3 regions of the Streptomyces sp. NPDC059003 genome follow, and region 2 is predicted to be linked to each of the others. Evidence: riboswitches for the same ligand, from Rfam matches in the RefSeq annotation. Region 2 holds a riboswitch; each other region holds the start of a gene.

Region 1 (7,031 bases), on a different contig from region 2:
GGCGCCGCCGCCGTCATGGCGGGCGACCTCGCCGCCCAGCGGCACACCGGCCTGACCGTCCAGCTCTGCGGCGACGCCCACCTGCTGAACTTCGGCGTGTTCGCCTCGCCCGAACGCCGGCTCCTGTTCGACCTCAACGACTTCGACGAGACCTACCCCGGCCCCTTCGAGTGGGACGTCAAACGGCTCGCCGCCAGCGTCGCCGTGGCCGCCCACGAGACCGGGCACGGCGACGACAAGGCCCACGACGCGGCGCTCGCCGCCGTCACTGCGTACCGCAAGGGCATCCGCCGCCTGGCCCGCAAGGGCGAACTCGACGTCTGGTACGAACGCATCGACACCGACGACCTGCTGCCCCTGATCGCGTCCGCCCGCGACCGCCGCCGCACCGCCGAGCGCCTCGACCGCGCCCGCCGCCGCACCAGCCTCCAGGCCCTCGGCAAGCTCACCGAACTCGTCGACGGGCACCGCCGCATCATCCACGACCCGCCCCTGCTCGAACCCGCGGGCGCCCCCGACATGGCGGCCCTGCGCAAGATCTTCGGCGACTACCGCTCCACCCTCGCCGAGGAGCGCCGCCTGCTCCTCGACCGCTACCGCTTCGTCGACGCCGCGCGCAAGGTCGTCGGCGTCGGCAGCGTCGGCACCCGCTGCTTCATCGTGCTGCTCACCGGCCGCGACTCCGGCGACCCGCTGTTCCTCCAGATCAAGGAAGCCGTCCGGTCGGTCCTCGAGGAGCACCTGCCGTCCGGCCCCTACGTCCACCCCGGCCACCGCGTCGTCTCCGGCCAGCGTCTGCTGCAGGCCGCGGGCGACATCTTCCTCGGCTGGATGACGGGACCCCAGGGCCGCGCCTACTACTGGCGCCAGCTCCGCGACATGAAGGGCTCCGTCGACATCGCCGACCTCGGCCCCGCCGAACTCCTCGGCTACGCCCGCCTCTGCGGCTCCGCCCTCGCCCGCGCCCACGCCCGCTCCGGCGACCGCATCGCGATCGCCGCGTACCTGGGCGGCAGCGACACCTTCGACCGGGCGATAGCGTCCTTCGCGAGCCGTTACGCCACGCAGAACGCCAAGGACCACGAGGCCCTGACGAGCGCGATAGCCGCAGGCGTGATCGCGGCGAGCACCGGGTGAACCCGGGGGGACTTTGCGGATACGGCCTAGCCGATCTGCTCCGGCGTCACCGTCAGCCACCGCTTGTCCGCCGTCACGGGCTGCCCCAACTCCCGCTGGCGCGCCGCGTTCTCCCGCTTCATCCCGTCGAGCTGCCGCAGGTACTTCTCCTTGCGGTTGACCCACACGCGGACACCCCCGTGCCGCACGTCCGCCGAGTGGAACAGCATCGGGCCGTCGCTCACCGGCGTGTCACCGGCGACGAGGACCGGCTTCTTCCACTCGTCGATGTACGTGGAGATCGCCGCGGGCTTGCCCTGGTACCAGGTCAGCGGCGCCCACAGGTTCGGCGTCAGCTCGTACTTCGCGAGCCGCTTCCGGTCCTTGGGCGTGAAGCGGCCCTCCGCGATCTCCTTGCGGGAGCTGGTGACACGGCCCGTCTTCCGGTCCTTCAGCTGGAGCCCGACGCCGATGACGTTCTGCGGCTTCACGCCGTACCCGTACTTCGGGTCGGCGAGCACCATCCGCACCAGGTCCTCGCTCGCCGCGCTCACCACGTACACCTCGATGCCGTGCGCGCGCAGCGACTTGTACAGCTCCCGCATCCCGGGGAAGAACTCCGGCCGCTCGACCTCGGTCTTCGTCACCTTCCCGTTCTCGTAGTACGTCGCCGGGATCGGCTTGTCGTACGCCAGGAGCTCGTCGACGTACCCCTTGAGCTGCTTCAGCGTGAAGCCGGAGAAGATCTGTGCCGCCCACGGGTAGCAGACCTGGTCGTCGACCTCGCACAGCCGGTTGTAGTAGCTGTACAGGCTCTCCTTGTGCCCGGCCGTGTCCTTGAACGGGATGACCTTCAGGGACGGGGCCATCGACTCCCGCGTCAGGACGCCCTTCATCTCCAGGAACGGAAGCAGCGCCTCCTCCAGGTCGTGGCGGTACGTCGTGTTGTCCGCGTCGAAGACGGCGTACGCGCCCTTGTCCTCGTGCGCGGCGATGACCTTGCCGAGCTTCGCGGCGACCGGCTTCGGCCAGTGCTTCAGGCTGGCCGCGGCGGTACGGGCGAAGTCCGGCGCCTTCGCGGCCGCGTCGGCGTCCGCGCCCGGCCACACCGCGCCGCCCGCGAACACCGCCGCCGCGAGCGCCCCCGCCGCGCCGAGGAGCACCGGCTTGTACGTCGCGCCGGTCTTTGCACCGCTCTTTGCCCGTGTAGCCATGGTTTCCGTTCCCTGGATGCGAGGTCCGCCCCGAGCGGAGCGGCGGGTCATGCTACGAGGGCGGGGCCCCGGAATCCCATGAGCGATGTCACCGTGCGTGCCGGGCATGGGACAGCCCGGCGCGGGTAGCCGAGGGCCCGCGCGGACCCCGCGGGGGCGCACCACAATGGACCCATGGACCCCGCGTCGCGCGAGTTCGTCCGTGCCGTGCTCCCGCCGGAGCAGGGCGGCCTCGTCGTGTCCGCCGTGGGCTATCGCACCCGCGGCCAGCGGCCCGCGCTGCACCGCGGCCTGCCGTCCCCGTATCTGACGCTGATCTTCTCGCTCGACGGCCCCGTCGTCACCGGCTCCACCCCCGGCCAGGCCACGGGCCCGGGCGCCGCCCGCACCGAGATCGTCGTCGGCGGCCTGCACCAGAGCCCCGCGTACGTGGTTCAGCCCGAGCACGAGGCGGGCATCCAGCTGGCCCTGCACCCCCTCGCGGCCCGCGCGCTCCTCGGCCTGCCCGCCGCCGAGCTGACCGGGCGGCTCGTCACCGACGGCACGGACGTCCTCGGGCGGATGGTCGCCGACGTGCGCGAGCAGCTGTGCGCGGCCGACGGCTGGGACGAGCGGTTCGGGCGCCTCAACGCCTACCTGGCGCGCCGCGTGGCCGACGCCGGGTACGTGGGCGGGGTGCGGCCCGAGGTCGCCGAGGCCTGGGCCTGGCTCGCCCGGCACCGGGGCGCGGGCACCCTGCGGGGCCTCGCCGCGCACGTCGCGCTCAGCGAGCGCCGCCTGTCCGCCCTCTTCCGCGCCGAGACCGGCGTCACCCCCAAGCAGGCCGCCCGCCTGATGCGCTTCCAGCACGCGAAGGCGCGCGTGGTCCGCTCCTTCGCCGCGGGCGCGCCCCTGGACCTCGCCCGCGTCGCCGCCGACAGCGGCTACTACGACCACTCCCACCTGGTACGGGACTTCCACCAGTACACGGAGCTCAGCCCGAGCGCCTGGCTGGCCGAAGAGTGCCGGAATATCCAAGCCGGGGGACACCGCAACGGCGAAGACTGAGGCCCATGAACACCACCGAAACACCTCAGACCGGTAAGAACCTGCGCGCTCCGGACATCTGGCCCACCTTCATGGCTCACGACGCCCCCGCCCTGATCGACTTCCTCGTCGACACCGTCGGCTTCCTGCGCACCGCCGTGTACGAGGACGGCGGCCGCGTCGCCCACGCCCAGCTCGACTGGCCCGAAGGCGGCGGCGTCATGCTCGGCAGCCACGACCCGAAGGCGACCGACCGGTGCCGGGAGCCGGGGACGTTCGGCGCGTACGTCGTCACGGACCACGTCGACGCCCTCTACCGCCGCCTCACGGACGCCGGCGTGCGGGTCGTCCGCGAGATCGAGGACCAGCCGTACGGCAGCCGCGAGTTCATCGTCGCCGACCCCGAGGGCAACAAGTGGTCCTTCGGCACGTACCGCGGCGAACCCCGCCCCGACCAGCCGTGACGCTCGGCCGGGGTGATAGCTTGCGCACGCCAGTCGCACCCACACCTGGGTCGGGGAATCCGGTGGGAATCCGGAGCTGACGCGCAGCGGTGAGGGGGACGGGCGGGCCGACGGCCACTGGGCGTTCCATGCGCCCGGGAAGGCGGCCCGTCCGGACGAACCCGAGTCCGAAGACCTGCTGGCACCGCCGTCCGCGCGCCGGGTGGCGGGGTTTCGCAGACCAGGCTCCGCGTATGAGCCATGAGACCCGGGAAGTCCTGTGCCCTCACCCGTTCTTCGCGTACGTCGCGTGCGCCTTCCGGCCCTGCTCGCCGCGGGCCTCGTCCTCGTCACGGCCTGCGGCGGCCCCGCCGCGCGGGACGACGACCGGGCCGGGGCCGACGGCTATCCGGTGACCGTCACCGCCTGTGGCGAGAAGGTCCACGTGAAGTCCCCGCCCCGGCGCGCGGTCTCCCTCGACCAGGGCTCCACCGAGATCCTCCTCTCCCTCGGCCTCGCCGACCGCATGGCAGGCACCGGCACCTGGACCGACCCCGTCCGCCCGAACCTGAAGAAGGCCAACGCGAAGGTCGACCGGCTCGCCGACCGCTACCCGTCCCTGGAGAAGGTCCTCTCCAAGGAGCCCGACTTCGTCAGCGCGTCCTTCCTCTACACCGTGGGCAAGGGCGGCGTGGCCGACCGCGCCAAGTTCGCCGAACTCGGCGTGCCCGTCTACGTCTCGCCCACCGACTGCGCGGGCAAGGACAACTCCGGCGACGGCGACGGCAAGCGCGTGCGGACGCTCACCATGGAGACCGTCTACGGCGAGATCCGCGACCTGGCCAGGATCTTCGACGTCGAGGCGCGCGGCGAGCGGCTCGTCGCGGACCTCAAGGCCCGCACCGCCAAGGCGGCCCGCACGGTCAGGTCCTCCAAGGCGTCCGTCCTGTACTGGTTCTCCGACTCCAAGGCCCCCTACATCGCGGGCTGCTGCGGTGCGCCCGGCGTCATCACGCGCACCCTCGGCGTACGCAACGCCTTCGCCGACACCCGCGCCGAGTGGCCCCAGGTCAACTGGGAGACGGTGGTGGACCGCGACCCGGACGTCCTGGTCGTCGGCGACCTCACCCGCAAGGCCCAGTCGGCGGAGAGCGCCCGGCAGAAGATCGCGTTCCTGGAGTCCAACCCCGTCACGAAGAACCTCACGGCGGTGAAGAAGAAGCGGTACGTCCTGCTCAGCGGCCAGGCCCTGAACCCGACGATCCGCACGGTCGACGGCATCGAACAAGTCGCCGCGGGGCTGCGGAAGTTCGGCCTGGCGCGGTGAGCGCCGCCGTGCGCGAGGGGGACGCCGTGCGTGAGGGGGGCGCCGTGCGTGAGGGGGCGGCCGTGCGTGAGGGGGCGGGGGGAGCGTGGCGCGCGGGGCTGCTGTGGGCGGCGGGGCTCGCGGTGCTCCTCCTGTCCGTGGCGGTCGCCGTCACCATCGGCCCGGCCGACATCTCCGTCCCCGACGTGTGGGCGGCGGTGGCCGCGCACCTCGGCTGGGGCGAGCCGCGCCTGACCCCGCTGCGCGACGGCATCGTCTGGAACCTGCGCATGCCGCGCACCCTGCTCGCGGGCGTGTGCGGCGCGGGCCTCGCCGTGTGCGGTGCGGTCCTGCAGTCGCTGCTGCGCAACCCGCTCGCGGACCCGTTCGTCCTCGGCGTGTCCTCCGGGGCGTCCACGGGCGCCGTCGCGGTGGTGGTCCTCGGCGTCGGCGGGGGCGTCCTCACGCTGTCCACCGGGGCGTTCGCCGGCGCCCTGTGCTCCTTCGCGTTCGTCCTCCTGCTCAGCCGGGCCCTGGGCGGCACGACGGACCGCGTGGTCCTGTGCGGCGTGGCGGCGATGCAGCTGTTCTCCTCCGTCACGTCCTTCATCGTCCTGACGTCGGCGGACGCGGAGACGACGCGCGGTGTCCTGTTCTGGCTGCTCGGCTCGCTGAGCGGGGCGGGCTGGCCGGACGTGGCGGCGTGCGCGGCGGTGCTCGTCGTCGTCCTCGCGGTCTGCCTCGCCCATGCCCGTACGCTCGACGCGTTCGCCTTCGGCGAGGACGCGGCGGCGGCCCTGGGCGTGCACGTGACCCGGGTCCGTCTTGTCCTGCTCTGCGCGACCGCGCTCCTGACGGCGGCCCTGGTCAGCGCGGCCGGGGCGATCGGCTTCGTCGGCCTGACCCTGCCCCACGCGGCCCGCGCGCTCGTCGGGGCGACGCACGCACGGCTCCTGCCCGTGACGGCCCTGACGGGTGCGGTCTTCCTGATCTGGGTGGACACGCTGGCCCGTACGCTCCTGGACCCGCAGGAGGTGCCGGTGGGAGTGGTCACGTCACTGATCGGGGTCCCGGCCTTCGTCGTGGTGCTCTACCGCACGAGGAGGACGACGTGAGCGCTGGAGCGGACGACGTGAGTGCCGGGGCGGACGACGTGGGCGTCGAGGCGGGCGACGTGAGCGTCGGCGAGTGCGGCGTGGGGGCCGGTGAGTACGACAGGGGCGTCGGTGTGGGCGCCACGAGCAGCGGTCTGCGCGCCCGGCGGGTCTCCCGTGCGGCGGGCGGCCGCCTGATCGTGGACGGCGTCACCCTCGCACCCCGGCCCGGCACCGTGGTGGGCCTCCTGGGGCCCAACGGCTCCGGCAAGTCCACCCTCCTGCGGCTCCTGGCGGGCGTCCTGGCCCCCACGTCCGGCGTGGTCACCCTGGACGACGCGCCCCTGCGCGAGCTCGGCCGCCGCGCGGTGGCCCGCCGCCTCGCCCTGGTGGAACAACAGGCGGACACCCAGGTCGACCTGACGGTACGGGACGTCGTACGCCTCGGCCGCGTCCCGCACCGCCGCGCCTGGTCGCCCGGCACCGCCGAGGACGAGCGGGCCGTGACCGAGGCCCTGGCCCGCACCGCCCTGACCGACCGCGCCGGCCAGCCCTGGCACACCCTCTCCGGCGGCGAACGCCAGCGCGCCCACATCGCCCGCGCCCTGGCCCAGTCCCCCCGGGAGCTCCTCCTGGACGAACCCACCAACCACCTGGACATCCACCACCAGTTGGACCTCCTGACCCTGGTCGCGTCCCTCCCGCTCACGACCGTGGTCGCCCTCCACGACCTCAACCTGGCGGCGATGTTCTGCGACGAGATCCTGGTCCTGAAGGAGGGCAGGGCACGGGCGTACGGCACGCCGGCACAGGTCATCACGGAGGACCTGAT
Region 2 (7,031 bases):
GCCGTTGCCCTCGACGGCCTTCTCGCCGCCGGTGTAGGTGCGGAGGATGGTCGGGATGCGGACCTCGATGGCCATGGCGGTGGGCTCCTGTCGGGAGAGGGGCGGGAGTGGGGCCTGAGTGGGGCTTCGAACGGTGGCGGTGCGGGCGCGGGGAAGGTCCCGGCCTGATCAGGGGGCGGGGCGCCCGGCGTCCGGGCGGGCGGCCATCCGGGGCTCGCGCGGGCGCGCGGCGTCGCGGCGGCGCACCTCAGCGCCGACAGATGGCGCTGGAGAGACGGCACAGGTCGACGTGCAGCCGGCCGACGAGCAGGGCGCCCGGCGTCGTATCGATGCTCACGTCGTTCGAAACCATGCGCTCATCGTAACGATTCCCGGTCCGGGTCCCGGAATGTGATCTCGGATAGCGGACGGATCCCGTTCGGCCAGCGGACGGGGCACCGGGCGAGGCATCGGACGGGGCGGGGCTAGCCGACGGCGGGAGAGCGCTGCGGGAGGTACGTCACCGTGGGGGCGCCGGTCGCCGGATGGACGGCGACGTCGGCCGCGACGCCGTACACCTCCGCCAGGAGTTCCCTGGTCAGGACCGACTCCGGGGTCCCGGACGCGACGACGCGGCCGCCGTCGAGGACGTACAGGCGGTCGCAGTAGTACGCGGCGAGCGTCAGGTCGTGCAGGGCCAGGAGGTTGGCGGTGCCGAGGTCGCGGACCAGGCCGAGGATCTCCAGCTGGTGCCGCACGTCGAGGTGGTTCGTCGGCTCGTCGAGGACGAGTACGTCCGGCTGCTGCACCAACGCCCTCGCCATCAGGGCGCGTTGGCGCTCGCCGCCGGAGAGGCCCGCGAAGATCCGCCCCGCGAGGTCCGCGGCGCCCACGCGCGCCAGGGCGGCGCCGACCAGTTCCTCGTCGGCGGCCGTGTCCGCCTCCCAGAAGCGCTTGTGCGGGGAGCGGCCCATGGCGACGATCTGGCGCACGGTGAGCTCGAAGCCGGCCTGGGTGTCCTGCGGGAGCGTGGCGATCCGGCGCGCACGGGCCTTGGGGCCCGCGTCGGCCAGGTCGGCGCCGTCGAGCAGCACCCGGCCCGCGCTGGGTCTGAGCGCCCCGTACACACAGCGCAGGAGCGTCGTCTTGCCGCTGCCGTTGGGGCCGACGAGGCCGACGGTCTCGCCTGCGGAGACGGTGAGTGAGACGGCGTCGACGAGCCGACGGCCCGACGGGATCTCGTACGAGAGGTCTTCGGCGCGGAGCCTCACGCTGCCGCTCCTTCCTGTGTCTTGTTCCGGCGCAGCAGCCACAGGAAGAACGGGCCGCCCGTCAGTGCCGTCAGGACTCCCACCGGCAGGTCCTGCGGCGCCGCCACCGTGCGCGCCGCGAGGTCCGCGGTCACCAGGAACGCCGCGCCCATCAGCGCCGCCACCGGGAGCAGCGCGCGGTGCGCGGCGCCCACCAGCATGCGGGCCGCGTGCGGCACCATCAGGCCGACGAAGCCGATGGCCCCGCTGTACGCGACGAGCGCGCCCGTCAGGAGCGAGGCGAGGACGAAGACGCCCGCCCGGAACCGGGCCGTGTCCAGGCCGAGGACCGTCGCGCCCTCGTCGCCGACGAGGAGCAGGTCGAGCGGGCGGGCCAGGGCCATGAGCAGCGCCGTGCCGATCACCAGGGCGGTCAGGGGCAGCGCGAGCATGTCCCAGCGGGCGCTGCCGAGGCCGCCGAGCGTCCAGTACAGGACCTCCTTGAGGTGGTCCGCGCGCTCCGCCGTCACCAGGATCAGGCTGGTGAGCGCGGACAGGATGTACGAGACGGCGACGCCCGCGAGGATCAGGCGCCCGGTGGCCACTCCCCCGCCGCCGGTGCGGGCGAGCGCGTACACGACGACCAGCGTCAGGAACGCGCCCACGAACGCGGCGGCCGGGATCGTCACCGTCGTCGCGAGCGCCGTGCCGACGCCGAAGGTGCCGCCCAGGACGATCGCGCCGACCGCGCCGACGGACGCGCCCGAGGAGACGCCGAGCAGGAACGGGTCGGCGAGGGGGTTGCGGACCAGGGCCTGGAGGGTGGCGCCGATGACCGCGAGGCCGGCGCCGACGGCCGCGCCGAGCAGGACTCGGGGGAGGCGGACGTCCAGGACGATGGTGCGGTACGGGGACGGGCCTGTGGCCTTGCCCGTGAGGATGTCGAGCACCTCGGCGGGTGGGATCTTGACTGAGCCGTAGGTCAGCGCGGCGATGCCTGCGGCCGCGAGGGCGATGGTGAGGGTGGCCATGACTGTGGCGTAGCGGAGGGTGCGGGTGGGTGGGGCCTCGCGGGTGCGCCCCTGGCCCGCCCCTTCCCGAACCAGGGGGCCAGCCCCCTGGCACCCCCGTTCATCGCGCTTCGCGCTCGTCCTCAAACGCCGGACGGGCTGCATTAGAGCTGCTCCGACAGCTTCTTCACCGCCGCCGGTGCCCTGACCCCGAGGACCACGTCCGACAGGGGCAGGACCGCGAAGCGCTTGTTCTTGATGGCGGGGACGTCGCGCAGGGCCGGGTCGGTCAGGAGGCGCTTCTTCTTCTGGGCGACCGTCGTCGCGCCGTAGTCGTAGATGAGGATGACGTCGGGGCGGCGGTCGACCACCGTTTCCCAGGAGGCGTCGCCGAAGGACTTGTCGAGGTCGGACATGACGTTGCGGGCGCCCGCGCGCTCGATGATCTCGTTGCCGATGCCGCGGCCGCCCGCGGTGAACGCGGTCTTGTCGCCGCTGTCGTAGACGAAGACGGACGGGCGCTTGCGGTCCTTGGCGGCCTTGGACTTCTCGGCGGCCAGGGTGGCCTTCGCCGCGCGCACCCAGCGCTCGGCGCGGTCGCGGACGCCGAAGGTGGCGCCGGTCTCGCGCACCTCGCGGTAGAGGTCGTCCATCGTGACGGGCTTCTTGGCGCAGCCCTCGACGTTGAGGCGGGTGTTGATCCCGGACTTGGCGAGGGCGTCCCGGCTGCGGCCGTCGCTCGCGTTGAAGGCGCTGGCGTAGCCGCCGTACACGAAGTCGGGGTTCGCGGCGAGCAGCTGCTCGTACGAGGGGTACTCCTTGGCGAGCACCGGGCGCGACGCGTACGCCTTCGCGTACTTCGGGAGGACCTTGTCGTCGAGGTAGGCGGTGCCCGCGATGCGGTCCTTCAGGCCCAGTTCGAGGAGGATCTCCGTGGCGTGCTGGTTCATGGGGACGGCGCGCTCGGGCGGTGCCTTGTACGTCGTCCGCACACCGCAGTTGGTGACGGTGTACGGGAATCCGGCGGCCTTGGGCGCGGGTTTGCCGGAGTCCTTGTCCGAGTCGGACGCCGAGCAGGCGGTGAGCGGCAGCAGGATCGCCGCCGCGGCGAGCAGCACGCGGGTGCGCATGGGTGCGGGCCTCCTCAGGGGATTTCCGCGTCCCCTGTGCGAAGTGGGCGTGGGGCGGCAGGTCAGTTCCTGGCTGGCGGGCACGCGTGCCCGGTCACAGTGGCGGGACCGCGCCGGATTCGCACCGGCTTCCTGGGTCCTGCCGCCTCAAAGGTCGGCTTCAGTATGCCTGGACGACCTGGACGTCCTCCTCGGTGACCTCGCCGTCCACGATGCGGAAGGAGCGGAACTGGAAGGGTCCCGCGTCGTCGGCGTCGGCGGTCGAGACGAGGACGTAGTGGGCGCCCGGCTCGTTGGCGTAACTGATGTCGGTGCGGGAGGGGTAGGCCTCCGTGGCCGTGTGCGAGTGGTAGATCACGACCGGCTCCTCGTCGCGGTCGTCGAGCTCGCGGTAGAGCTTGAGCAGGTCGGCGGAGTCGAACTCGTAGAACGTGGGCGAGCGGGCCGCGTTCAGCATCGGGACGAACCGCTCGGGGCGGTCACTGCCCGCCGGGCCCGCGACGACGCCGCACGCCTCGTCGGGGTGGTCCTTGCGCGCGTGCGCCACGATCTGGTCGTGCAGGGCCTGGGTGATGGTCAGCATGCCGGCCAGGATATGCAGCCCAGGCGTACGAAGGGGCCGCCGCGTACCAGCATGTGGTACGTGACGGCCCGCATCGTGGGCAAGTGCCCGGAGGTCAGTCCTTGGTGACCGGGGTGGCGGACTCGACGGCGGGGCCGCCGTGCTCGCGCTTCTTGAAGGCAGCCGCCTCCGGGTTGCGGCTCTTCAGGACCAGGTAGGACACGCACAGGATGGCGGCCCAGATCGGGGCGCAGTACAGGGAGATCCGCGCGTCCTTGTCGATGCCCATCATCACGATGACCATGGCGATGAAGGCGAGCGCGAACCAGCTGGTGTACGGGGCGCCCGGGGCGCGGAACGTGGACTGGGGCAGGATGCCCGCGTCGGCCTTGCGGCGGTAGTTGATCTGGGAGACCAGGATCATGATCCAGGCCCACATGCCGGAGATGGTGGCGAAGGAGACGACGTAGTTGAACGCCTCGCCGGGCCACTGGTAGTTGATCCACACGCCGACGAGCATCAGCGCGGCGGACGCGGTGGTGCCGACGAGCGGCAGGCCGTTCTTGGTGAGCTTGGTGAAGAACTTCGGGCCCTGGCCGTTGAGCGCGAGGTCGCGCAGCATGCGGCCGGTGGAGTACATGCCCGAGTTGCAGGAGGAGAGCGCGGCGGTCAGGACCACGAAGTTCACGATCGCGGCACCGATGCCGAGGCCCATCTTCTCGAAGGCGGCGACGAACGGGGAGACGCCGGGCTGGAAGGCCGTCCACGGCACGACCGAGAGGATCATGATCAGGGCGCCGACGTAGAAGACGGCGATGCGCCACGGCACGGTGTTGATCGCCTTGGGCAGGGTCTTCTTCGGGTCCTTGGACTCACCCGCGGTGACGCCGACCAGCTCCACGGCCAGGAAGGCGAACATCACGATCTGGAGGGTCATCAGCGTGTTGCCGATGCCGTTGGGGAAGAAGCCGCCGTTGTCCCACAGGTGCGACACGGACGCGGTGTCACCGGCGTCGGAGAAGCCGATGGTGAGGATGCCGGCGCAGATCAGAATCATGCCGATGATGGCGGTGACCTTGACCATGGAGAACCAGAACTCCAGCTCGCCGAAGAGCTTCACGGAGATCAGGTTGGCGCCGTACAGGATGACGGTGAAGATCAGCGCGTAGGCCCATTGGGGAATGGAGCCATGGGTCCAGTACTGCATGTACTGGGCGGCCGCGGTGACTTCCGTGATGCCCGTGACGACCCAGAAGAGCCAGTACGTCCAGCCGGTCACGAACCCGAAGAAGGGGCCCACGAACTCGCGCGCGTACTCGGAGAACGAGCCCGAGACGGGCCGGTACATGAGGAGCTCGCCGAGCGCCCGCATGATGAAGAAGATCACGAGGCCCGCGATCGCGTACGCGAGGATGAGGCTCGGGCCCGCCTTGTGAATGGCCTTGCCCGCGCCGAGGAACAGGCCGGTGCCGATGGCACCGCCGATCGCGATCATCTGGATCTGCCGGGCGCCGAGCCCGCGCTGATAACCCTCGTTGTCGCCGGACGGGCCTGCTGAACCAGCCGCCGCGGCCTCGTTGCCGACTCGCTCGTCGCCGTGTTCTTCGACCTGCACTGAGGTCATGGTGACGCCTTTCTCCATGCTGATCCGCGCCGCGAACTGCGGTTTCGCCGCGGACCAGGTCGTGATCCCCCGGATGGTGATGGAGTGCCGCCGACGGTCTGTCGGCCCCTGGCGCCCTCGGTGAACATGGGTGGCGTCACCGAGCGGTCGAGAACATTTATCACGACCGTCACAGTGATCGAATGAGCCATCCGTGACCTACGCCACAGGAAGAAGCGGACAAAACGCCCTTCGATCGACATAGCGGGGCATCGAGGTGACCTGATCGTTATCCGGATTTGAGGATCCGCTGAGCGAACGGCCGCGATCTTCAAGCGGGCGTCACGGGAGCGTCAGGAAACCGTCACGCCATCAGCGTCTCGACGAGGGTCTCCTGCAGCCCTCCCAGCCACAGATAGGCCATCACCATCGGCTTGCGCGGATCGGAGTCCGGCAGGCGGTACAGGACCTCGGTGTCGTCCTCGTCGGTCACCTCGAGCCGGGTGCCGATCGCGAGCCGCAGGTCGTTGAGCGCGCCGAGCCAGCGCCGCGAGTCGTCGGCCGACAGCTTCAGGACGGCGCCGCCCTCGCCCGCCACCGTCAGGGCGTCGAGCGAGCGGACGACCGCGAGGGCGTCGTCGCGCTTGCGGGCCCGCAGGTCGTTCTCGGTGAAGCGGCGGAACTCCGCGGAGTACGCCCGCAGTTCCTCCGCGTCGCCGCCCTCGCTGCCGGGGCCGCCGTACGCGTCCGGGAGCAGGCGCATCAGCACCGGGTCGGCGGGCGGCTCGCTCGGACCCTCGGCGAACAGCTCGGCGAAGGGGTCGCCGTCGGCGCCCGCCGGCTCGTCGCCCGGGCCGATCAGCTCCAGGAGCTGCACGGCGAGCGAGCGGATGATCGAGATCTCGACCTCGTCGAGCGCGACGGCCGCGCCGCCCCCGGGGATCGGTTCAAAGTGTCCTGGCATCAGTCGCGTCGCTACTTCCGGTCCTGCTGAAGGGTGGCCCACAGTCCATAGCCGTGCATCGCCTGCACGTCGCGCTCCATCTCCTCGCGGGTACCCGCGGAGACGACGGCCCGGCCCTTGTGGTGCACGTCGAGCATCAGCTTCGTGGCCTTGTCCTTCGAGTAGCCGAAGTACGTCTGGAAGACATAGGTCACGTAGCTCATCAAGTTGACCGGGTCGTTGTGCACGAGCGTGATCCAGGGAACGTCCGGCTCGGGGACCGCGAAGGTCTCCTCTTCCGCGTCCGGGCGTGTGATCTCTACAGGAGCCGCGCTACTCACCCGTCCCATGCTGCCACCCGCAAGGGCCCACCGCACAAACGGGCCCCTGAAATCGTCAGAGTGACGAGATGCGGGTAGCATCCTCCTATGAACTCTGGGGAGCATGACCTGGGGCTGCCGGTCGACGTGCCGTCGACCGCGCTCTTCACGGATCACTACGAGTTGACGATGCTGCAGGGCACCCTCAAGTCGGGCGCCGCGCACCGGCGGTCC
Region 3 (7,031 bases), on a different contig from region 2:
TCACCGCCCAGCAGCCCGCCGTAGAACGCGGCGAGTTGCTCCGGCTCGCCGGAGTCGAGGACGAGGATGCAGGTGTCGACGATGGCCATGGTCCGCCTCACAGTGCCGTAGGGGCCGGGTGGTGCCGGCTCGGTGAGCCGGGCGGACGACGAGTACCCCGGCCGCCGCGGAGCAAGTCGGCCGCGCGCGGCGCGCGGCGTGTTTGCGGTCACGGGCCCGGGGGACCCGGTGCGGCGGCTGGGAGGCCACGGGGAGTGAGGTGCTTTGGGCGCGGGCCTCTCGCGCTCGCGCCCGAAGTCAGGGCCCACCGTCGAGGCCCACCGTCGAGAGATACTGCTAGCAAGGGGCAGTGATGGAGATTTCGGGACTCATCAGCGCGATCCTGATCGGCGCCGTCATCGGGGTGCTCGGCCGCCTCGCCGTACCGGGACGGCAGCGCATCGGCATCCTGTGGACCGTCGTCGTCGGCATCGTGGCGGCACTCGTCGGCACGGCCATCGCGTCGGGCCTGGACGTGGCCGACACGGAAGGCGTCGACTGGGCCGAGTGCCTCATCCAGGTCGCGCTCGCCGCCCTCGGCGTGGCCGCGCTGTCGAAGGTGAAGCTGCGCCGCTGAGTGACTGCGCGCCCCTGGGGGCGACCGTGTGCATGCCGGGCCCGTACGTGGGTACTGCGGCGCGCATGACCGACATCGAACTCAAGAGCTCCGCGTTCCACGACCACGCCCCGATCCCGCCGCGCCACGCACGGGAGGGCGACAACGTCCCACCGCCGCTGACCTGGTCCGGAGTGCCGGACGACGCGGCGGAGCTGGTGCTCCTGTGCGAGGACCCCGACGCGCCGCAAGGGACCTTCGTCCACTGGCTCATGACCGGGCTCGACCCGCGCGTCGAGGGCCTCGACGCCGGTGCGCCGCAGCCGCCCGCGCACGTGCACCGCAACGACTTCGGCGAGGACGGCTGGAGCGGCCCGCACCCTCCGGCGGGCGACGAGCCGCACCGGTACTTCTTCCGCCTCTACGCCCTCCCGGCGCCGGTGTCGCTCCCCGAGGACGCGACGGCGGACGAGGTGCACGCCGCCGTCGACCGCCAGCACGTGGGCAGCGGCACCCTCGTGGGCCTGTACCAGCGCTGACCGCGCGGTGGCCGGAGTCACAGGCCGCAAACCCTGGCGCGTTTCAACAAACCGGGCCTACGATGCGCGTGCTCCCGCTGTGGCGGGGGCGGACACCTTCGACAACTTCATGCGTACGCGACTGGGGAAAGCCGGTGGGAATCCGGCACTGACCTGCAACCGTGTGCAGCGCGCTCAGGCGTCGCTGCGAGTCGGGCCGCCCGGCGCGCTACGTGCACTGCTTCTCACTGTCATGGTCTGCAGCGTGGAGCCCTGAGCCCTGCACCGGTTCTTCGGCCCCTGCCGCTTCCGTTCGGAACGCGCGTCAGGGGTCTGTTCGTGCGACGCGGTCCGTCCGCGCGGCACCGGGAGCGGCGGTGCGCGGGGTCCCGGTGCGGGCCCCGAGCCGAAGGGCACTTGAAATGGCCGGTGCGAGACGGACGTTCGCCGCCCTGCTCGGGCTGCTGCTCGCGACGGCCGGGCTCGGGCTCGGCCGGGCCGCCCCCGCGTCCGCGGTGGACACCGGCCGCGGCCGCCCGGGCTTCTGCCCGAACGGCAACGGCGTCACCGTCGTCGTCGACTTCCGGGAACTGGGCGGGACCACCATCGTGCGCTGCGCGGTGGGCTCCCAGGAGACCGGCCTCGCCGCCCTGAAGGACGCGGGCATCGACGTCACCGGCACCAACCGCTGGGGCGAGTCGTTCATCTGCCGCCTGGAGGGCAAGCCGGGCACCGAACGCGAGCCGTGCATCGACACCCCGCCGACCAAGGCGTACTGGTCGTACTGGCACGCGTCCAACGGCGGCCGCTGGACCTACAGCCAGTACGGCGCCACCTACCGCACCCCGCCCAAGGGCAGCTTCGAGGGCTGGTCGTTCTCCCTCAACCGGAGCGAGGGCCGGGCCCCGGCACCGCGCGTCGCGCCCCGGCGGCCGTCGACCGCTCCCGGGACCGGTGGCGGCGGGCGCCCGGGAGGAGGGGGCGGCGGTGGCCGTCCGGGCGGCGGTGGCTCGGACCACGGGGCCCCCGACGCGCCGGGCCGCCCCGCACCGCCCGAGAGCCCCGGCGACGGCAACGGCGCACGGCCTCCCGCCGACGGCGGCGGCCTGGAGCCGCCGCCCGGAGCCAAGGGCGACAGGCACGGTGGGCAGGACAAGAAGCCCGAGAAATCCAAGAAGTCCAAGAAGTCCAAGAAGTCCAAGAAGGGCAAGGGGAGCGACACCAAGGACACCGGCGGCAAGAAGCCCAACCCGCCCTCCCCGTCCGGACGTTCCGGCCCCGCGCCCACCCCGACCGAAGCCGCCGACTGGACCGGTGGCGAGGACCAGCGGACCGTGCAGGCCAGCAAGGACAAGGGCGTGCCCATGGGCACGGTCGTCGGCGGGGCGGCCGCCGTGGCCCTCGCGGCCGCCGGAGGAGTGACGGCCTGGCGCCGCCGTTCCCGCGGCGCGGACACCACGCCGTGACCGCTCCGGCCCGCGCGGTGCACCCGGGCGCGTGGTGGCTGTGGGCGCTCGGCATGGCCGCCACGGCGAGCCGCACCGCCAACCCCGTGCTGCTCGTCCTGATCCTGTCCGCGGTCGGATTCGTGGTCGCCCAGCGGCGCGACGACGCCCCGTGGGCCCTCGCCTTCCGGATGTATCTGAGCCTCGGCGCGTTCATCGTCGTGATGCGCGTCGCCTTCCGGATCGTCTTCGGCGGCGGCCAGGGCGACACGGTCCTGTTCACCCTGCCGCAGATCCCGCTGCCCGCATGGGCCGCGGGGGTCCGCCTGTTCGGCCCGGTGGCCGCCGAACAGCTGCTCGGCGGCCTGTACGACGGTCTGCGTCTGGCCACCATGGTGGTGTGCGTCGGCGCCGCCAACGCGCTCGCCAACCCCAAGCGGATGCTCAAGGCGCTGCCCGGCGCGCTGTACGAGGTCGGCACGTCCGTCGTCGTCACGCTCACCGTCGCACCGCAGCTCGTCGAGAGCGTGCAGCGGGTGCGCCGGGCCAGGCTGCTGCGCGGCGGCGTGGCCAGGAAGGGCGTACGCGGCATCGGCGCGCTGCGCGGCATCGTCATCCCGGTCCTCGAGGACGCCATGAACCGCTCCCTCGCCCTGGCCGCCGCGATGGCCTCGCACGGCTACGGCCACACCGGCCGCGTCGCCCCGCGCACCCGGCTGTTCACCGGCACCCTGGTCATCGCCGGGCTGCTCGGCGTGTGTGGCGGGCTCTACGGCGCGATGGGCGCGAGCACGCCGTTCTACCTCGGCACACCGCTGCTGCTCGCCGGACTCGCCCTGGCCGGGTGCGGGTTCGTCCTCGGCGGCCGGCGCGTCAGGCGCAGCACGTACCGGCCCGACCCGTGGCGCGGCGCCGAGTGGGCCGTCGCCGCGTCCGGCGTCGGCGCCGCCGTCCTGATGTACGTGGTGTCCCGCACCGACGCCGCGTCGCTCTACCCCTCGCTGTCCCCGCCGGCCTGGCCCGAAGTGACCGCGCTGCCCGCGCTCGCCGCCGTGGCCGGTGCCCTCCCGGCGTGGCTCGCCCCCGCGCCGCCCCGCGCCACCGCACCGGGCAGAGAGGCCACCGCGTGATCCGCTTCGACCACGTCACCTTCACCTACCCGGACACGGGCGCGCCCGCCCTGCGCGACGTCACCCTGCACGTCGGCGAGGGCGAGCTGTGCCTCGTCACCGGGCGCACCGGCGTCGGCAAGTCCACGCTGCTCGGCGCCGTCAACGGCCTCGTGCCGCACTTCACCGGCGGCCACCTCCAGGGCCGCGTCAGCGTCGACGGCGTCAGCACCGCCGACGTGCCGCCGCAGGAGTTCGCCCACGTCGTCGGCGTCGTCGGCCAGGACCCGCTGGCCGGGTTCGTGACCGACACCGTCGAGGAGGAACTCGCGTACGGCATGGAGCAGTTGGCCGTCCCCGCGGCGGTGATGCGCAAGCGCGTCGAGGAGACCCTGGACCTGCTCGGCATCGCGGACCTGCGCCACCGCGCCCTGCGCGGCCTCTCCGGCGGCCAGCAGCAGCGCGTCGCCATCGGCTCCGTCCTCACCGCCCACCCGAAGGTCCTGGTCCTCGACGAGCCGACGTCCGCGCTCGACCCCACCGCCGCCGAGGACGTGCTCGCCGCGATCACCCGGCTCGTCCACGACCTCGGCACCACGGTCCTGGTCGCCGAGCACCGCATGGAGCGGGTCCTGCAGTACGCCGACCGGCTCGTGCAGGTGACGGGCGACGGGCACGTCCGCGAGGGCGACCCCGCCGAGCTGATGCGCGACAGCGACGTCGCGCCGCCCGTCGTCCACCTCGGGCGGCTCGCGGGCTGGGAGCCGCTGCCGCTGTCCGTGCGCGACGCCCGCCGCCGCGCCCCCGACCTGCGCACCCGCCTCACCGGCCGCACCCCCGCAACGCCCGCGGCCGCGCGCGGCGAACCGGCCCTGTCCGCCCGCCGGATCACCGTCGCGTACGCCGACACCGTCGCCGTACGCGAGCTGGACCTGGACCTCGCGGGCGGCGAGGTCACCGCCCTCATGGGCCGCAACGGCTCGGGCAAGTCGTCGCTGCTCTGGGCGCTCCAGGGCTCGGGCCCCCGCCGCTCGGGCCGCGTCGACGTGCGCGGCACCGACCCCGGCAAGGTGGCGGCCCGCAAGGCCCGCGCGCTCGTCGGACTCGTCCCGCAGACCGCGAGCGACCTGCTGTACCTGCACACCGTCGACGCCGAGTGCGCGCAGGCCGACCGCGAGTCGGACGCCGCCGACGGCACCTGCCGCGCGCTGCTCGACTCGCTCGCGCCCGGCATCCCCGGCGAGCGGCACCCGCGCGACCTGTCGGAGGGCCAGCAGCTCGCCCTCGTCCTGGCCGTCCAGCTCGCCGCCGCGCCCGGCGTGGTCCTCCTCGACGAGCCGACGCGCGGCCTCGACTACCACGCCAAGGAGGCCTTCACCCGCGTCATCCGGCGCTTGGCCGCCGAGGGCCGGGCCGTCGTGGTCGCCACGCACGACGTGGAGTTCACCGCGCGCGCCGCCGACCGCGTCGTCGTCATGGCGGAGGGCGAGACCGTCGCCGACGGGCCGACGGCCGACGTGGTCGTCTCGTCGCCCGCGTTCGCGCCCCAGGTCGCGAAGGTGCTCAGCCCGCAGGAGTGGCTCACCGTCGAGCAGGTGCGCACCGCACTGGAGGCCGTATGAGCACCCTTCGCGGCCGTATGAGGACCCGCCGCGGCCGTATGAGCACCCGCCGTGGCCGTGTGAGCACCGGCCGAGGCCGTATCAGTAGCCTCCGGGGCCGCATCGGCAGCCGCCGCCCACGGGTGCCCGCGCTGCCGATCCGCGCGCGCACCGCCGTCGTCCTCACCCTCGCGAGCGTCGCGGGCCTCGCCATGTTCTTCTGGCCGCTGTTCGTCGCCCCCGGGCCGGCCGCGACCGCGCACACCGCCGACGCGCCGCTCATCTTCATCCTGACGATGCCGGTGCTGCTCGCCGTCGTGCTCGCCGAGATGTCGTCGGGCGGCATCGACACCAAGGCCCTGGCGATGCTGGGCGTCCTGTCCGCCGTCAACGCCGGGCTCAGGCCGCTCGGCGCGGGCACGGCGGGCATCGAGACCGTCTTCTTCCTGCTCGTCCTCGCGGGCCGGGTCTTCGGGCCCGGGTTCGGCTTCGTGCTCGGCTGCACCTCGCTGTTCGCGTCCGCGCTGCTGACCGCGGGGGTCGGGCCCTGGCTGCCGTTCCAGATGATCGCCTCCGGGTGGATCGGGCTCGGCGCGGGACTGCTGCCCCGGCGGGTGACGGGCCGCGCCGAGATCGCCCTGCTCGCGGCGTACGGGATCGTCGTCGCGTACGCCTTCGGCTTCCTCCTGAACATGTGGTTCTGGCCGTTCACCGCGGGCACGGACACCGACCTCTCCTTCGTGGCGGGCGCGTCCGTCGGCGAGAACCTGCACCGCTTCGCCGTCTTCACGCTCGTCACGTCCACGTTCGGCTGGGACACCGGCCGGGCGCTCACCAACCTCGTCGCCATCGTCACGCTCGGCCCCGCCGTCCTCGCCGTCCTGCGCAGGGCGGCGCGCCGGGCCGCCTTCGGGGCCTCCGTGACGCTCACGCCCTCCCCTTCCAGCAACAGCAAGGAGTCCCACCATGCGTCTGTCCCTACGGCTGAGAACGGCGGCGGGGATACCCGCGGCCGCGCTGGCCACGGTGCTGCTGCCGCCGGGCGCGGCCCACGCTGAACCGGCCGCCCCCGCCCCGGAGGCCGCGGCGAGCGCCGCCCCGAAGTCCCCCGCGAACGCCGCCGCCACCTGGATGGCGTCGAAGCTGACCGACGGCAGCAACGCCAAGGGCGACCACGGCCTGACCGCCGACATCGTCATGGGCCTCGCCGCGACCGGCACCGGCGGTGCCACCCAGAAGAAGGCCACCGACTGGCTGGAGGCCAACGCGGGCGCCTACATCAACAAGGGCACCCCGGGCGCGGTGTTCGCGGGCGGCACCGCCAAGCTGGCGCTCGTCGCCGCGATCGAGCACCGCGACCCGAGGAACTTCGGCGGCCACGACCTGGTGAAGATCCTCACCGGGCGCCTGCAGGAGAACGGCCGCTTCACCGACGAGCTGCCCGGCGACGGCTCCAACCAGTTCACCCAGTCCCTGGCCGTCCTCGCCCTCCAGCGCACCGGCGGCCTTGAGGCCAAGGCCGTCGACTTCCTCGCCAAGTCCCGCTGCGCGGACGGCGGGTATCCGCTGAGCTTCAAGACCGGCAGCGAGTGCAAGTCCCACACCGACAGCACCGGCCTCGCCGTCCAGGCCCTGCTCGGCGCGGGCCGCCTCGACGACGCCAAGCGCGGCCTCGACTGGCTTCAGAAGCAGCAGCTGCCCGACGGCAGCTTCCGCGACAACGGATTCGGCACGCCGCCCGGCAACTCCAACTCCACGGCCCT

Evidence for each region. A riboswitch is a leader RNA that binds a small molecule or an ion and turns the genes downstream of it on or off. The one in region 2 is predicted to bind cobalamin.
Region 1: it holds a riboswitch for cobalamin, as region 2 does, so the genes downstream of both, ACFWZ5_RS29140 (ABC transporter substrate-binding protein) here and ACFWZ5_RS42220 (ABC transporter substrate-binding protein) in region 2, are expected to answer to the same signal.
Region 3: it holds a riboswitch for cobalamin, as region 2 does, so the genes downstream of both, ACFWZ5_RS42455 (hypothetical protein) here and ACFWZ5_RS42220 (ABC transporter substrate-binding protein) in region 2, are expected to answer to the same signal.

The regions. Positions count from the first base shown of each region.
Region 1 is NZ_JBHYJH010000099.1:15,448-22,478, forward strand. It holds gene ACFWZ5_RS29120 (DUF2252 domain-containing protein) at 1-1,137, shown strand, start outside; gene ACFWZ5_RS29125 (haloacid dehalogenase-like hydrolase) at 1,164-2,330, opposite strand; gene ACFWZ5_RS29130 (helix-turn-helix domain-containing protein) at 2,505-3,377, shown strand; gene ACFWZ5_RS29135 (VOC family protein) at 3,383-3,820, shown strand; cobalamin riboswitch at 3,834-4,018, shown strand; gene ACFWZ5_RS29140 (ABC transporter substrate-binding protein) at 4,110-5,126, shown strand; gene ACFWZ5_RS29145 (FecCD family ABC transporter permease) at 5,189-6,220, shown strand; gene ACFWZ5_RS29150 (ABC transporter ATP-binding protein) at 6,334-7,031, shown strand, end outside.
Region 2 is NZ_JBHYJH010000250.1:1,258-8,288, forward strand. It holds gene ACFWZ5_RS42200 (MoaD/ThiS family protein) at 1-75, opposite strand, end outside; gene ACFWZ5_RS42205 (putative leader peptide) at 248-352, opposite strand; gene ACFWZ5_RS42210 (ABC transporter ATP-binding protein) at 465-1,250, opposite strand; gene ACFWZ5_RS42215 (FecCD family ABC transporter permease) at 1,247-2,260, opposite strand; gene ACFWZ5_RS42220 (ABC transporter substrate-binding protein) at 2,404-3,369, opposite strand; cobalamin riboswitch at 3,412-3,566, opposite strand; gene ACFWZ5_RS42225 (Mov34/MPN/PAD-1 family protein) at 3,530-3,952, opposite strand; gene ACFWZ5_RS42230 (amino acid permease) at 4,047-5,555, opposite strand; gene ACFWZ5_RS42235 (DUF2017 domain-containing protein) at 5,899-6,498, opposite strand; gene clpS (ATP-dependent Clp protease adapter ClpS) at 6,510-6,827, opposite strand; gene ACFWZ5_RS42245 (nicotinate phosphoribosyltransferase) at 6,906-7,031, shown strand, end outside.
Region 3 is NZ_JBHYJH010000256.1:1,408-8,438, reverse strand. It holds gene ACFWZ5_RS42470 (VOC family protein) at 1-89, opposite strand, end outside; gene ACFWZ5_RS42465 (GlsB/YeaQ/YmgE family stress response membrane protein) at 353-616, shown strand; gene ACFWZ5_RS42460 (YbhB/YbcL family Raf kinase inhibitor-like protein) at 682-1,134, shown strand; cobalamin riboswitch at 1,193-1,357, shown strand; gene ACFWZ5_RS42455 (hypothetical protein) at 1,536-2,579, shown strand; gene ACFWZ5_RS42450 (CbiQ family ECF transporter T component) at 2,576-3,688, shown strand; gene ACFWZ5_RS42445 (ABC transporter ATP-binding protein) at 3,685-5,289, shown strand; gene ACFWZ5_RS42440 (ECF transporter S component) at 5,349-6,326, shown strand; gene ACFWZ5_RS42435 (prenyltransferase/squalene oxidase repeat-containing protein) at 6,235-7,031, shown strand, end outside.